One region of the Sporomusa sp. GT1 genome, then DNA from elsewhere that is predicted to be linked to it. Evidence: riboswitches for the same ligand, from Rfam matches in the RefSeq annotation. Region 1 holds a riboswitch; the other holds the start of a gene.
What was found. A riboswitch is a leader RNA that binds a small molecule or an ion and turns the genes downstream of it on or off. The one in region 1 is predicted to bind cobalamin.

Region 1 (5,926 bases):
GCAAACCACATTAGGCACCAGCTTTTGCTGCAATATGGCCTTTTCATTGCTGCCGGCCAGTAGTAATCCACCCTCCAGCTCTGCCAGCAGATTCTCCGTTACCTGACTGTCGCCGCCGGCCTCTATAAGGGTATCAATGCAATCCGGCACAGTATAAGCCGGAATTTGACCATAGGCCATGACCGTCAGCCGGCCTGTATCCAGCCACTCGGTACGGACAGCCTCGGCCATGGCTACAGCTGCAGAACCCGGTGCGGCAAGGAGCGTTTTTTCAAACCACATATCGCCCCAGACCCGCTGCATTTCCAGAGTACTCGCCTGAATTTTCCGCTCCAGGCCGCTGATTTCCTGCCAAACCTTACGCAAATCACCGGCACCGCCTGTCGCATAGTGCCGCAAGCTTTGCAGCCAGGCCAGCGACCCCTGCAAACCATAAGGCGGCGGCAAAGATACATAAGGCATACCATACTGCTCATTAAGCTGTTTGGCCAGGTCAAGACCCAATTCCTCATGGACAACAATGTTGAGCGACGCGCTGGTCATGCCGCTTATAACCTGGGTGCTGCTGCCTGCTCCCGGACAAGCCAGCACTTCATAGCCTGCCAGTTTAAGCATACGTTTCAATTCCTGAACATCATTATCGGCATTGTAGTAGCCAACCGTACAACCCAGCAGATTGACAGTACCGGGCCGTATCGCACCCGGACGGCTTAGCGGCAGCTGCTCCAGATACGCTCCCGCAGCAGCGCAGTAGCCTGCGGCAAAGCCGCCGGCCAGTCCGCCGCTGTCCACGCAGACCACCGGGCAAGATAAACCCGCCTGTCTGGCAATGCCCGCGATATCATCGCCAATCAAGCTGACAGAGCAGCTATTTTCTATCAATACAACCGACGGCCGGGCCTGCTGGCGAATGATAGCCAAAGTTTCCAGCAGGCATTCCTCAGTACCATAAACAACCGCATGATTATCGGCCTGGGTGCAGTAAAATTGTGAACTGACCGCCGGACACTGCCTTTCCAGATAGCGCAGCGCATAAAAATAGCACCACATGGGGCCATTGGCCACCAATACAGCATCAGGAATACCGGCAAAGAAAGCGGCTACGCCGGTGAGCGCGCAGGCTTCCACCAAAGTCCGCGCATCTGACCACTGACTATTACACATACATAATTCCTCCCCGTCGGTCATGACGCTGCGCCAGGCGCACCAGCTTAGTCATCAGGGCAGTAATGCCCCCTACCCCGGCCAGCGGCAGCAAGGGCAGAAAGAGCTGCTTTTTCCTGGCTGCTTCAGTCAACTCATGCGTGGTCACAACAATATCTGCTGTTTCAACTATGTCTTTTCCCTCTGCCTGAGAAAAGCAGGGTATGCCGGTTTGTTGCTTCAGTTCCTGATATAAATCAAGCTGCTGGTCCTTGCTCAGCACATCATCCAGCACCACAATGCCTGCCAAATTCAAATTATACAAAGAAAATAACTCCAGTACCCAGGCCGGATCAAAATACAGCAGCGGCCGTCCGAGATACAATACAATCCGCTTATCCTGCAACTGGCTGCTATACTCAGCGATATGCCGGTTTAACCGCTCTGCCTCCTGCTTAATGGCAGCTTCAGCCTGCTGCTGCCGGTTGAGAAACCGGCCTAAGTTCGTCAGCCATAAAACCGTCGCCTGCCAGCCTGCCGGATAATCCCCGTCAAAAGCAGGCACTCCCAGCATCTCCTCCAGTTCCAGCCCCAGCTTGCACATCCAGGGATTGGACTGTCTTGTCCCGCTAAGCGGTACAGTCAGGGCGGTAAACGGCACCCGTCTTATATCCTCCAGTGAAGCATATGCCGGAAAATGACAATACACTTTTAGGCTAAAATAGCCCAGCAAACGTTTAATTTCCTGCACATCCATGCCATTGGGGCCGCCGCGGTCACCCAAGAGGGTTACCGTATTAACCACCTTGGGCTGGGCAATCATAAAGCGCTCTGCCAGTATTTTTCCGGCATGATAAAACCCGGCATAATAGTCGCCGTCCAGGTAACCGTAACAGGGAACAGACATCACCGGTATGCCCAGCGCCGCCTCTGCCTCGCCTGCCACCGCAGCCGTATCATCACCAATCACGCCGGCCACACAGGAATTGGCAATCAAAATATAGGCCGGCTTGTACCTTTCGGCTGCATATTCAATACATTCCCTGAGCAAGCCGGCCCCGCCGAAAATCGAATGCTCTTCCGCCAATCCACTGATGATCAGTGGTGCCGAGTACTGCTCCGGCATAAATTGCCGCTTTGCCAGTGAACGGAAATGCATTCCCAAATCCATTTCCCGGCCGATATGCCCGCAGGCTTTAGGACTATGGTAAATAACAAGCGCGCCTTCATTGTGGGAAACGGCGCGCCATACGCCCGGCATCGCACAGCTGTAACCCCGTTTGCGGGCTGTTTTCGCCCGTTTATTCATCACCATAGTCAAGCACCAGCTCCTCTAATTCTGCAAAGGACATGGGGGTCGGCACACTCAGCGCCGTATTCTCACAAATAAAACCGGCTAACTGACGGTAAATCGCCGCCTGTGGCGAGTCTGCCGCAAATTCGATGACTGTTTTACGATGAATTTCCGCTTTATTAACAGTACGATCCCTGGGAATATAGGCGACTAAAGAAGTATGCAGCCGTTTGGCAAATTCCTCAAGCAACGCCTGCTCATTAGCAATGCCGCGGCTATTGCCGATAATGCCGCCAAGCCGCACCGCCCCCCGGGCAGCATAGCGGGCCACCCCTTTGGCAATATTATTGGCCGCATAGAGTGACATGAGTTCGCCGGAAGATACAATGTAAATATCGCTGGCATAGCCTTCCCGTATGGGTACGGCAAAGCCGCCGCACACTACATCTCCCAGTACATCGTACAGAATAATGGCATCTTCAGGCAAAGCCTGCAAGGCTTTCAGCTTTTCCAGTGCCACGATTATGCCGCGTCCGGCGCAGCCTACCCCTGGCTCGGGCCCTCCGGCCTCAATACACTGTACGCCGCCAAAGCCGCTATGTACCAAGTCCTCGGTCCTAACTTCCTCCCCATATTGCTTAACCATATCCAATACCGTCTGTGAACAAACCTTCCCTAATAAAAGGCGGGTGGAATCATTTTTGGGATCACAGCCAATTTGGCAAACCTTGTGCCCCATTTCCGCCAGTGCGGCCGATACATTGGCAGCTGTCGTAGACTTGCCGATGCCGCCCTTGCCGTAAAAGGCAATCTTCTTTTGCATATGCCTTATCCGCTCCTTGTTTTATCAATTCATAAAGAAAACATGGCTTACACCAAGCTTTTGGCGGCGTGGAAGCCGCTGTTAATCCTGCTCTTTAAAAAGTTATACACTTTAGCTGGAAAAAAAAGCGCGGGTCATAATAGACCCGCAAAAACATGAAGGAGTTAGAAGAAATGGCAACTAAATAAGAAACTCCCGGTCGCCATGGCAGCCGGGAGAATTCTACAGCATAAATCCAAATAAAAACTCCTGGTCTATGACCAGGAGTAAATTCAGCAAGGCAACACAACTCACTTGGAATACATTCCAAATAAGCTAGTGCAACTGTAATCTCCTCCCCATCACTCGTGGGTAAAACGGCGATCTTTAGACAGGCAGTTCTCCTGGCTCTGGCTCATAGCTTGCCCAAACCTTCCCGAGACCTTCGTCCCAGTGGCATACCTTGGGTTCACTCCCCATTACAGTGGCGGGACCGCGCCGGCATTACACCGGTCTTCCCTATTAAGCCCTTGCGGGCACCTGGCTCATCCATATACAATTTTCAATAAACGCAGATACATTATGCTACTACTATAGTATATTGCCTGGCAGGTTTTGTCAAGCGAATTCTACCGTGGGACAAGGGGACAGGTCCCTTGTCCCACTTTGCAGACTGCCCGGTGGTTGTCAGACCGACAATTCACCCGCTCCGGGGCAACCTTTTCTCAGACCTACTCACTATACCGGCTGTACAGCCACACACTCCAGGCAAAAAAGCAAACAGACAGTACTATCAGCGTGCCTGCCGCCCATACGGCCCCGCTATTCCAGTCAGGTGCCCGCAACAGGGCATTAAGCGTACCAATGGGCGATAACCGGGCAACTACAGCCAGCCAGGGCGGTAGATTCTGCAACGGAAAAAACGAACCGCCAAAAAATATCATCGGCGTAATAAAAAAATTATTAATCAGCGAAACATCGTCAGGATGCTTAACAAGCATGCCTACAACCACCCCCATGGCGGCAAAGCAGCAAGAACCCAGAATAAGGCCGGCGACAGCCAGGACATTTAACCCGCCTACCCCAAAAGCACCCCAGGCAATGACGAAAACCAGGCTGCCAAAAAATATTCCCCGCACCGAACCTGCTGCTATAATTCCCAAAACCACTTCCCAGGCAGCCACCGGACTTAAAACCACACTTTGAAAATTACGGAAATACAGCCGTCCTGTACTCACAGAGGATGCGGTCTGTTGAAAAGAGTTTAACAACACAGTGACACCCATAATACCTTTGGCCAGAAACGGTAAATAGCCGCCATCCACATTCACTCTGCCTCCTAACCCCAGTCCAAAAGAAAACAGATAAATAAAGGGAAAAACAATAGTGGAAAATACGTAGCCCATTCTGCCGATTTTCTTCCACAGTATAATCATTTCCCGCCAAAATACTGCATACCAGCCCATCAGCCATCGCCTTCCTTAACCAGTTTAATAAACATGGACTCAAGCGCCCCGCTTGCCTGGCCATTGCCTGTCCGCTGTTTAATGCCTGCCGGCGTATCCAACAAAGCAAGACGACCGGAACGCAGCATAGCCACCTGCTCACAGAGCTGCTCGGCTTCCTCCATATAGTGTGTTGTCAATATTATGCTTTTGCCTTCACTGGTCAAAAGGCGTACAATACTCCACAATTCCTGGCGGACGTCAGGATCAAGTCCCACGGTTGGCTCGTCCAGCAGCAGCAGTTCAGGCTCAGGCAGCAGAGCCCTGGCAATCAGTGTCCGGCGCGCGGTCCCCCCTGACAGCACCCCCACCTTTATATGCCGGCTTTGCTCTAAATTAAACTTTGTCAAAACCTCTTCCAGCCGGTGTTTAAGCCGCTGCACACCAAAAAGCCTGCCATAAACCAGCAAAACCTCTTCCACCGTCAAATCCCGTTCCAGGTTATTATCCTGCGGCACCAAGCCGACTAGTTTTTTAGCAGCGAGCGGTTCCGCCAGCCTATCAAGCCCAAAAATCCGCACCGATCCGCTTGTAGCGCGCGTCAAACCGGCAATCATCTTCATTACCGTCGACTTACCCGCGCCATTAGGGCCAAGCAGGCCGAATATCTTCCCTTGCAGTATTGTCAGCGACAAATTATCAACAATTTTTCGTCCGTCATACATTTTAGTCAGACCTGTTAACTCAACGGCATAATCAAAACCTGACAACTTCTCAGACATTTTCATCAACTACTTTCCTTACTCTCGAATCTTCTCCATGGCAAATTTTTGAAGCATGTATGCCCAAGCAGAAAAAAAACGCGGGTCATAATAGACCCGCTAACCAAAGGAGTAAAAAACCACACAAATTTTGCACCCTTGACAGCAGGTTTCAGAGTGGCTTTGCTTTTATTCGCAACTTACTCATTACTCACGAAATTAAAAGGTATAGTTATAGCTTAGTGCCCAGTTAAAAGGCAGATCCAGATTCTCATATTTGTTCACAGAGTTATTACGGTCAAGGATATTGTACAAATTCAGAATCACCGACTGATTGCGTTCCGGCTGATATCTAATCATGGCGTTTAATTGTACACGATCCGGAATATCGCTGATGTTACCGTTGATTTTGTAATAGCTTTCTTCCCGGTCGCCCAGGAATAAGAAATTAACATTTGTCAGCCATTTTTCCTGATTGTAG
Region 2 (5,926 bases), on a different contig from region 1:
TGTTTAACCGCTTGGCAAAATAGTGATTTATTTATTGCCTGTACCGGCTTGATACGGATGGTTCAGGTAGTTGCAGGCTTTGACCGGCTGGCCGGTAAAATACAGGGTCAGTTCACCGGGATTCATCAGCCAGTTAAGCCGGCGATACTCCCAGGCCCAGGGGGCTGAAACCCTGACCGCATTATAGCTGTCAAAATAGCCCCAGCGGGAGAAAACACGGCCTTGTCCGATATCCTGGCGTCGCTCCCACAAGGCTGTCAGGGGAAGCAAAACATAGTCCATATATCCCGCCCCAGACTGTTGGTCACTGCCCAGGCGGCTGCCGGCCGCACTCAGCACCTGCATATTCTTTTTCCGCAGCAGCCGGCTGTTTTTACCGGCGGCGGCAACGGCGTGAGTTCCGGTGCGAAGCTGTAATACCGGGTGCCCGTCTGCCAGGAACACTCGCCCACCATCCCGTGTTCTCCATTTACCGTTACTGTAGGTCACCAGCAAATCAAGAGCGCCGGTGTTATCCGGCAGTTTCCTTACGGCAAGCAGCACACCGGTCATGGCATGTTCATGGCCACGGCCATGACGTGGATAGTATTGATAATAGCCAAGATAATAATGGGTGTCGCTTTCCACCACAGAATAGTACATAGCATGCGCCAGCGGGTAAAAGTACAGGTTGTACCAATTGTTGTTGAGCTGCCAGTCGAGGTCATAATTGACCAGAGTAAATACATTTTGCTTTGCCGCCAGACCATCGCTGTGATCGGACTGGCAGACGACCGGCGCCCACTGTCTGACAATATCCGGCGCAGCTATCGCTGAAACCGGCTGTGCAAGTAACAGTGCCGGCAAAAGCATGAGGCATCCTACAACGCTAACAGCGAGTCGGTTACAAAGTTTTGTTATATAATGTGATTTCGTCAATGGCGTATACCTCCATATTCCAGGTACCACCGCGGGGAGGTGACGCAATCATAACGTTTTGCCCGACAAAAGAGATAAGCTTGCCTGTCGCCAGAGCGGTTTCCAGCAGGCTTTGCAGCTTTTGCTCGGACGTTCTGACCACAATGGCTTTTCCGGGCGGCTCGCGAAGTTCAATAACCGCATAACAGCTATTGGAGGGCGCATAACAATTTATGAGCGTGACATGACCGGATAACTGAACCATTGGCGGCATCAAGGCAACGCCGGAAACAGGCTGATTCACCGTGGCGGCAGAATGAGTCTGGGTTAACGGCAGGTTCAAAAACAAGATTAACAGGCCCAGGCTAATCGCCTTTAATACTATATTCATGACAGGTATCACTCCCAAAATATTCAGGCTATGATCGTCTGTGAGAAACACATAAACCTAATGCACACCTGAATCATATTCCTGAACGGTGGCGGCTAAGAAGTCGTCACCGATGATTTTAGGGGTCAGCATAATCACCAGTTCGGTCTCAGTAACTTGCTTATCGGTTGAGTGGAAAAGCTTTCCCACCAGCGGCAGCTGCCCCAGCACCGGAACCTTGAAGGTAGTATTGGTTTCCTGGCGCTGAATTAAGCCGCCCAGTACAATGGTTGCCCCGCTTTTAACCCTGAGGGTGGCATCTGCCTGGCGGGTGCGGATATTGGGATTGCCGTTTTTGGTGGTATCGGTCTTGTTGCTCACTTCCGGCTGAATATGGGTAGTTATGAAACCATCTTTGTTTACAGTTGGGGTCACTCCTAATTTAATCCCCACCTCAACATAGATGACGGAGATAATGGGCATGCTGCCGGTAGTAGGCTGCGAGCTTTCGACAGCCAGCTTGTCCCCGATAAGGATTTGCGCCTTTACCCCGTCCAAGGTGGCGATACGCGGGCTTGCCAGCAGCCGGCCTTTTTTCTTTTCGATTAAATGGTTGATAATTCCCTGAAGATTGACGCCGTACCTGCCGGTAGTAATCCAGAAATTTGAATGGTCGTAGAGCTTTTCGGAAGGCAGCAGGGTCTTAGCTCCCCAGTCAACACCGAGGTTGGATGAATCATCGCGGTTAATCTCCAGTACCTGCACTTCAAACATAACCTGCGGCGGCGGTGTATCAATTTTTGCCAGCAGTTGCTCCACCTGTCTGTATATATCGGGAGTGCTCATAATCACCAGGATATTGCGCAGCGGATCGGTTTTAATCTGTTCTTCCGGGACCAGGGCACTCAGCAGCGGTCTGGCCTGATCGACCTTTAGATAGTTGAGCTGTACCACTAGCGGTCCCTGAAGATCAGTTTCAGGTTCGGGCGCAGGCTGCAGTTGCAGTCCGGGCTCCGGCTCAGCGCCCGGTTCCAGGCCGGAGGCGGTGACATGCCCTGCCTGGCCGGTAGTCCCAGGGGTTGTTCCGGATTCATTTTCCGGCAAACCGCCAATGCTTACTGCAGCCTGCCGGTCAACAGCCGTATCCGGCAGGACTGCCGGCGGTGCCGGGGAGGCCTGAGCAAGCCAGGGCAACAGAAAGAGCAGCAATAGGAAGGTGAAGAAGGTAGTACGATACCGGCGGCAATGGTACACTCGATTCACCGACTTTCAGTTAGTAGGAGTAGGAGTTGATAAAAAGAAAGAAGCCTCCTGCGAATAACCGACAGGGGCTTCTTATTGATCCCGGCAAACAGCCGGAACTACATGCAAAAAAACATGCAGCCAAATCCCCTTCCCATCTCTCGCAGGTCAACGGTGATTGTTGTACAGGCAGTTCTCCTGGCTTAGGCTCATCGCTCCTCCAAACCTTCCCAAGACGATCGTCTCAGTGGCATATCATGGATTCGCTCCCCATTACAGTGGCGGGACCGCACCGGCTTTTAACCGGTTTCTCTATTATGTCCTTGCGGACACCTGTACCTGGAAATATTTATTTTTTGTTTAGTTGTCTGTTTTCTAAATTTTATCATAAATGGATAACTTTGTCGAAAGTTTTTATCCTACTAAATTCGACAAACTTTTTATGGAAACTTTGAGCCGATACTGTGCCTGGTATTGCGCTGGCAGGTAGTGGGAGTATTAATTATTCCGCACATAATTTTTAACAATTTCGTACATGGAGTCGGCAAAGGTCTTTACGGGAACAGGGGCGAACTTTGCGATTTGCTGACGTTCTTCCAACACGGTTCCCTGTTCACTGACCACCTTTATCGCGGTAACTGCATAGGTTTTGTCTCTGGTCTTAAATGCCATCCAGATTTCGCTGTAGGCGACTTTGTCTTCTGCTGTCAGTTTTTCCTGATATTTGTCATGTAAATTGCCGATAAGCTTCGGATCGGTAAAGATGGTTTTGGTCAGAACATGGACCAGGTTGTTATCGGCTTCATCAACCTTAAGCGAGGTATGGTCAAAGGCAAAAATGCCAATATCATTCTTGAATACCTGCACCCAGCGCTGTCGCTCGATCTCCGCTTCGCTGGGCTTGGGCCGGACACTGAGCTCCCAGTCCAGCGGCGAATTAGCAGGAGGCTCCTCCGCCTGCACGGGAACGGCCGCAAGCAGAAGCAAGCACAAAGCGAACAGCAGTATTTGTTTTGTCATGTAAGACTCCTTTCATCTACCTGCATATATCGCAACTATCTGCGTGGGCGATAACATTTACTTTCACGTCATAAAAAGTACTTCCCTTCCCTTTATCAGTAAGTCTTTGAGAAGTCAGCACATTGACCGACCGATCGCCTACAGCATGTTCGATCCACCACACGCCTTCGGTTACAACAACTGATTCCGGTACTTTCGCGCTGGTTTTCAGCGTAAAAACCGCTTTGCCGCGTTCGTTATAAACAACAATAAGCTGACCGTCTTTTAAGCTTTTCTTAGCGGCATCTGCCGGGTTCATTTGCAGGATCATTGTATTGTTTTTCGTCAGGTCTTCCCGTTCATTAAAGGACGAATCCAATATCCGGGCATCGGGCGAATTAATCAGCCAAAACTCTGCGTTGTCGCCATAAGGCTCAAGATATCTTGGCAAGGGTTCCTCTTCTCTGGGATTTATTATTTCAATTTTTCCTGACGGTGTTTGAAATTGCAGCTTATAATCGTCAGGCAGCGGCAAGTCCACCGGATATCCTTGCCGCAGTTTTTCCATTTCGGTTTGCTCCAGCCAGGGAGTGGGATTGGCCAGAATACTGTCAATCAGGGCTTCCTCGGTCTGCTGAAAGAACGGCTCCTTGATTCCCATCGCCGCAGCTAGGAGGCAGAATACCTCCCAATTGGATTTTGACTGCCCTACCGCGTCAATTACCTTGAGAGCACGCTGTACGACATAATGCCCGTAGGCACGGTATATATCACTGTGTTCGAGGGAAGTCGTCGCCGGTAATACCACATCTGCGTAGTTAGCCGTGTCGGTCATGAACCGTTCATGCACTACGGTAAAAAGTTCTTCCCGGGCTAAGCCCTGCAGGACCCGGTTTTGATCAGGAGCTGTTATGGCCGGATTGGAGCTGTGCACATATAGCCCCATTACCGGAGGATCCTTTACTTCATTCAGGGCATGTCCCAATTCATTCATGTTGATCAGCCGCGGCGTACCTTTCTGCAAGTCTTCCCGGGTGATTAATTTGGTGTCAAAGGCACCTGCCGTAGTTGTGCCGGTCAATACGCCGCCACCGCTTTTTTGCCATGCACCAATCACCGCCGGCAGACAAGTAAGAATCCGTACGGTCATTGCTCCGTTGCCATAGCGGGATAAACCACTCCCCATTCTGATAAACGGGGCCTCTGCCGCAGCATACTGTCTTGCCAGCTCCTCGATTGTACCGGCAGCAATTCCGGTTATTTTGCTGACTGCTGCCGGTGTATACTGAGGCAGCACCGTAGCTGCCAGTTCCTCATACCCCTGCACGTATTGCCTGATAAAATGCTGGTCTGCCAGCTTGTCGCGCGCAATAACATGCATCATGCCCAGCGCCAAAGCCCCGTCGCTACCCGGACGAACCAGTATGACCTGATCGGAAATTTTCGCAGTAGGCGTTTCATAAGTATCAATCAGCCATACTTTAGCGCCCTTGGCCTTGGCGATATGTATATCATGCATAATATGAATATCTGTCGCCAGAGCGCTGATACCCCACAAAATGATCAGATCACTGGCTTGCAGCTCGCCGGGGTGTGGCGCTATAGTTTGCCCCATTACAGCTTTCCAGCCATAGTCCTTGGCTGGCGAACAGATTGTCCGCTCCAGCCGGGATGCACCCAGGCTATAGAAAAAGGGATGACCGGCATTGCGCTGAACAAGTCCCATTGTGCCGGCATAAGAGTAGGGCAATATTGCCTCCGCCCCATATTGAGCAATAATTCCCTGCCATCTATCAGCAATGATGCCAATGGCTTCTTCCCAGGAAACCGGCGTGAAGGCGCCGCTGCCCTTGGGACCGGACCGCAGCAATGGCGTTAAAAGTCTCCGCTTAGAATAAACTGTTCTTTCATAATGAGCCATTTTAGGACAAAGTGTCCCGCGTGTGAACGAATGCTCCGGATCGCCCTGGACTCTAACAACCGTTTCACCCTCTTTATAGATAAGCAAGCCGCAGGTGTCAGGACAATCATAGGGACAAACAGACCGCAAGATTTCCATGAAATTCTCTCCCTTGTTGTTTGAAGGTTTGATTTTCTATGGCTATTATACCATAAAAATACAAATTATTACGGTTGCCATCCAACAACAAGCGATTAATGAAACCAAGTCCGCACAGGATGGCGGTCAAAAAACAGGAAAACTATCGGAATAACAATAAGGTAAAAACGGTAGATGAGAGCAAGCCGCCAATAAGCACCCAGGCCATGCTCACCCTGGTCTCGGCACCCTCGCTCAAAGCCAGGGCAGTGGGCAGCATGCCGACCACCATGGTCAGGGTAGTCATGCAGATAGGCCTTAAACGGGTTTTGCCTGCCTCCACCAATGCTTCATAGGCGCTCATGCCCCGCCCCATCAGT

Region 2: it holds a riboswitch for cobalamin, as region 1 does, so the genes downstream of both, GT1_RS17910 (type II secretion system protein GspD) here and GT1_RS19455 (AAA family ATPase) in region 1, are expected to answer to the same signal.

Annotation. Positions count from the first base shown of each region.
Region 1 covers NZ_BMBX01000030.1:15,292-21,217, reverse strand. Annotated here, with positions in the region: gene GT1_RS19465 (nitrogenase component 1) at 1-1,164, opposite strand, end outside; gene GT1_RS19460 (nitrogenase component 1) at 1,157-2,458, opposite strand; gene GT1_RS19455 (AAA family ATPase) at 2,445-3,260, opposite strand; cobalamin riboswitch at 3,616-3,798, opposite strand; gene GT1_RS19450 (ABC transporter permease) at 3,971-4,705, opposite strand; gene GT1_RS19445 (ABC transporter ATP-binding protein) at 4,705-5,466, opposite strand; gene GT1_RS19440 (TonB-dependent siderophore receptor) at 5,665-5,926, opposite strand, start outside.
Region 2 covers NZ_BMBX01000023.1:6,195-12,120, forward strand. Annotated here, with positions in the region: gene GT1_RS17900 (hypothetical protein) at 28-846, opposite strand; gene GT1_RS17905 (hypothetical protein) at 884-1,288, opposite strand; gene GT1_RS17910 (type II secretion system protein GspD) at 1,346-2,476, opposite strand; cobalamin riboswitch at 2,680-2,861, opposite strand; gene GT1_RS17915 (hypothetical protein) at 3,008-3,529, opposite strand; gene GT1_RS17920 (molybdopterin-dependent oxidoreductase) at 3,546-5,567, opposite strand; gene GT1_RS17925 (hypothetical protein) at 5,584-5,721, shown strand; gene GT1_RS17930 (efflux RND transporter permease subunit) at 5,710-5,926, opposite strand, start outside.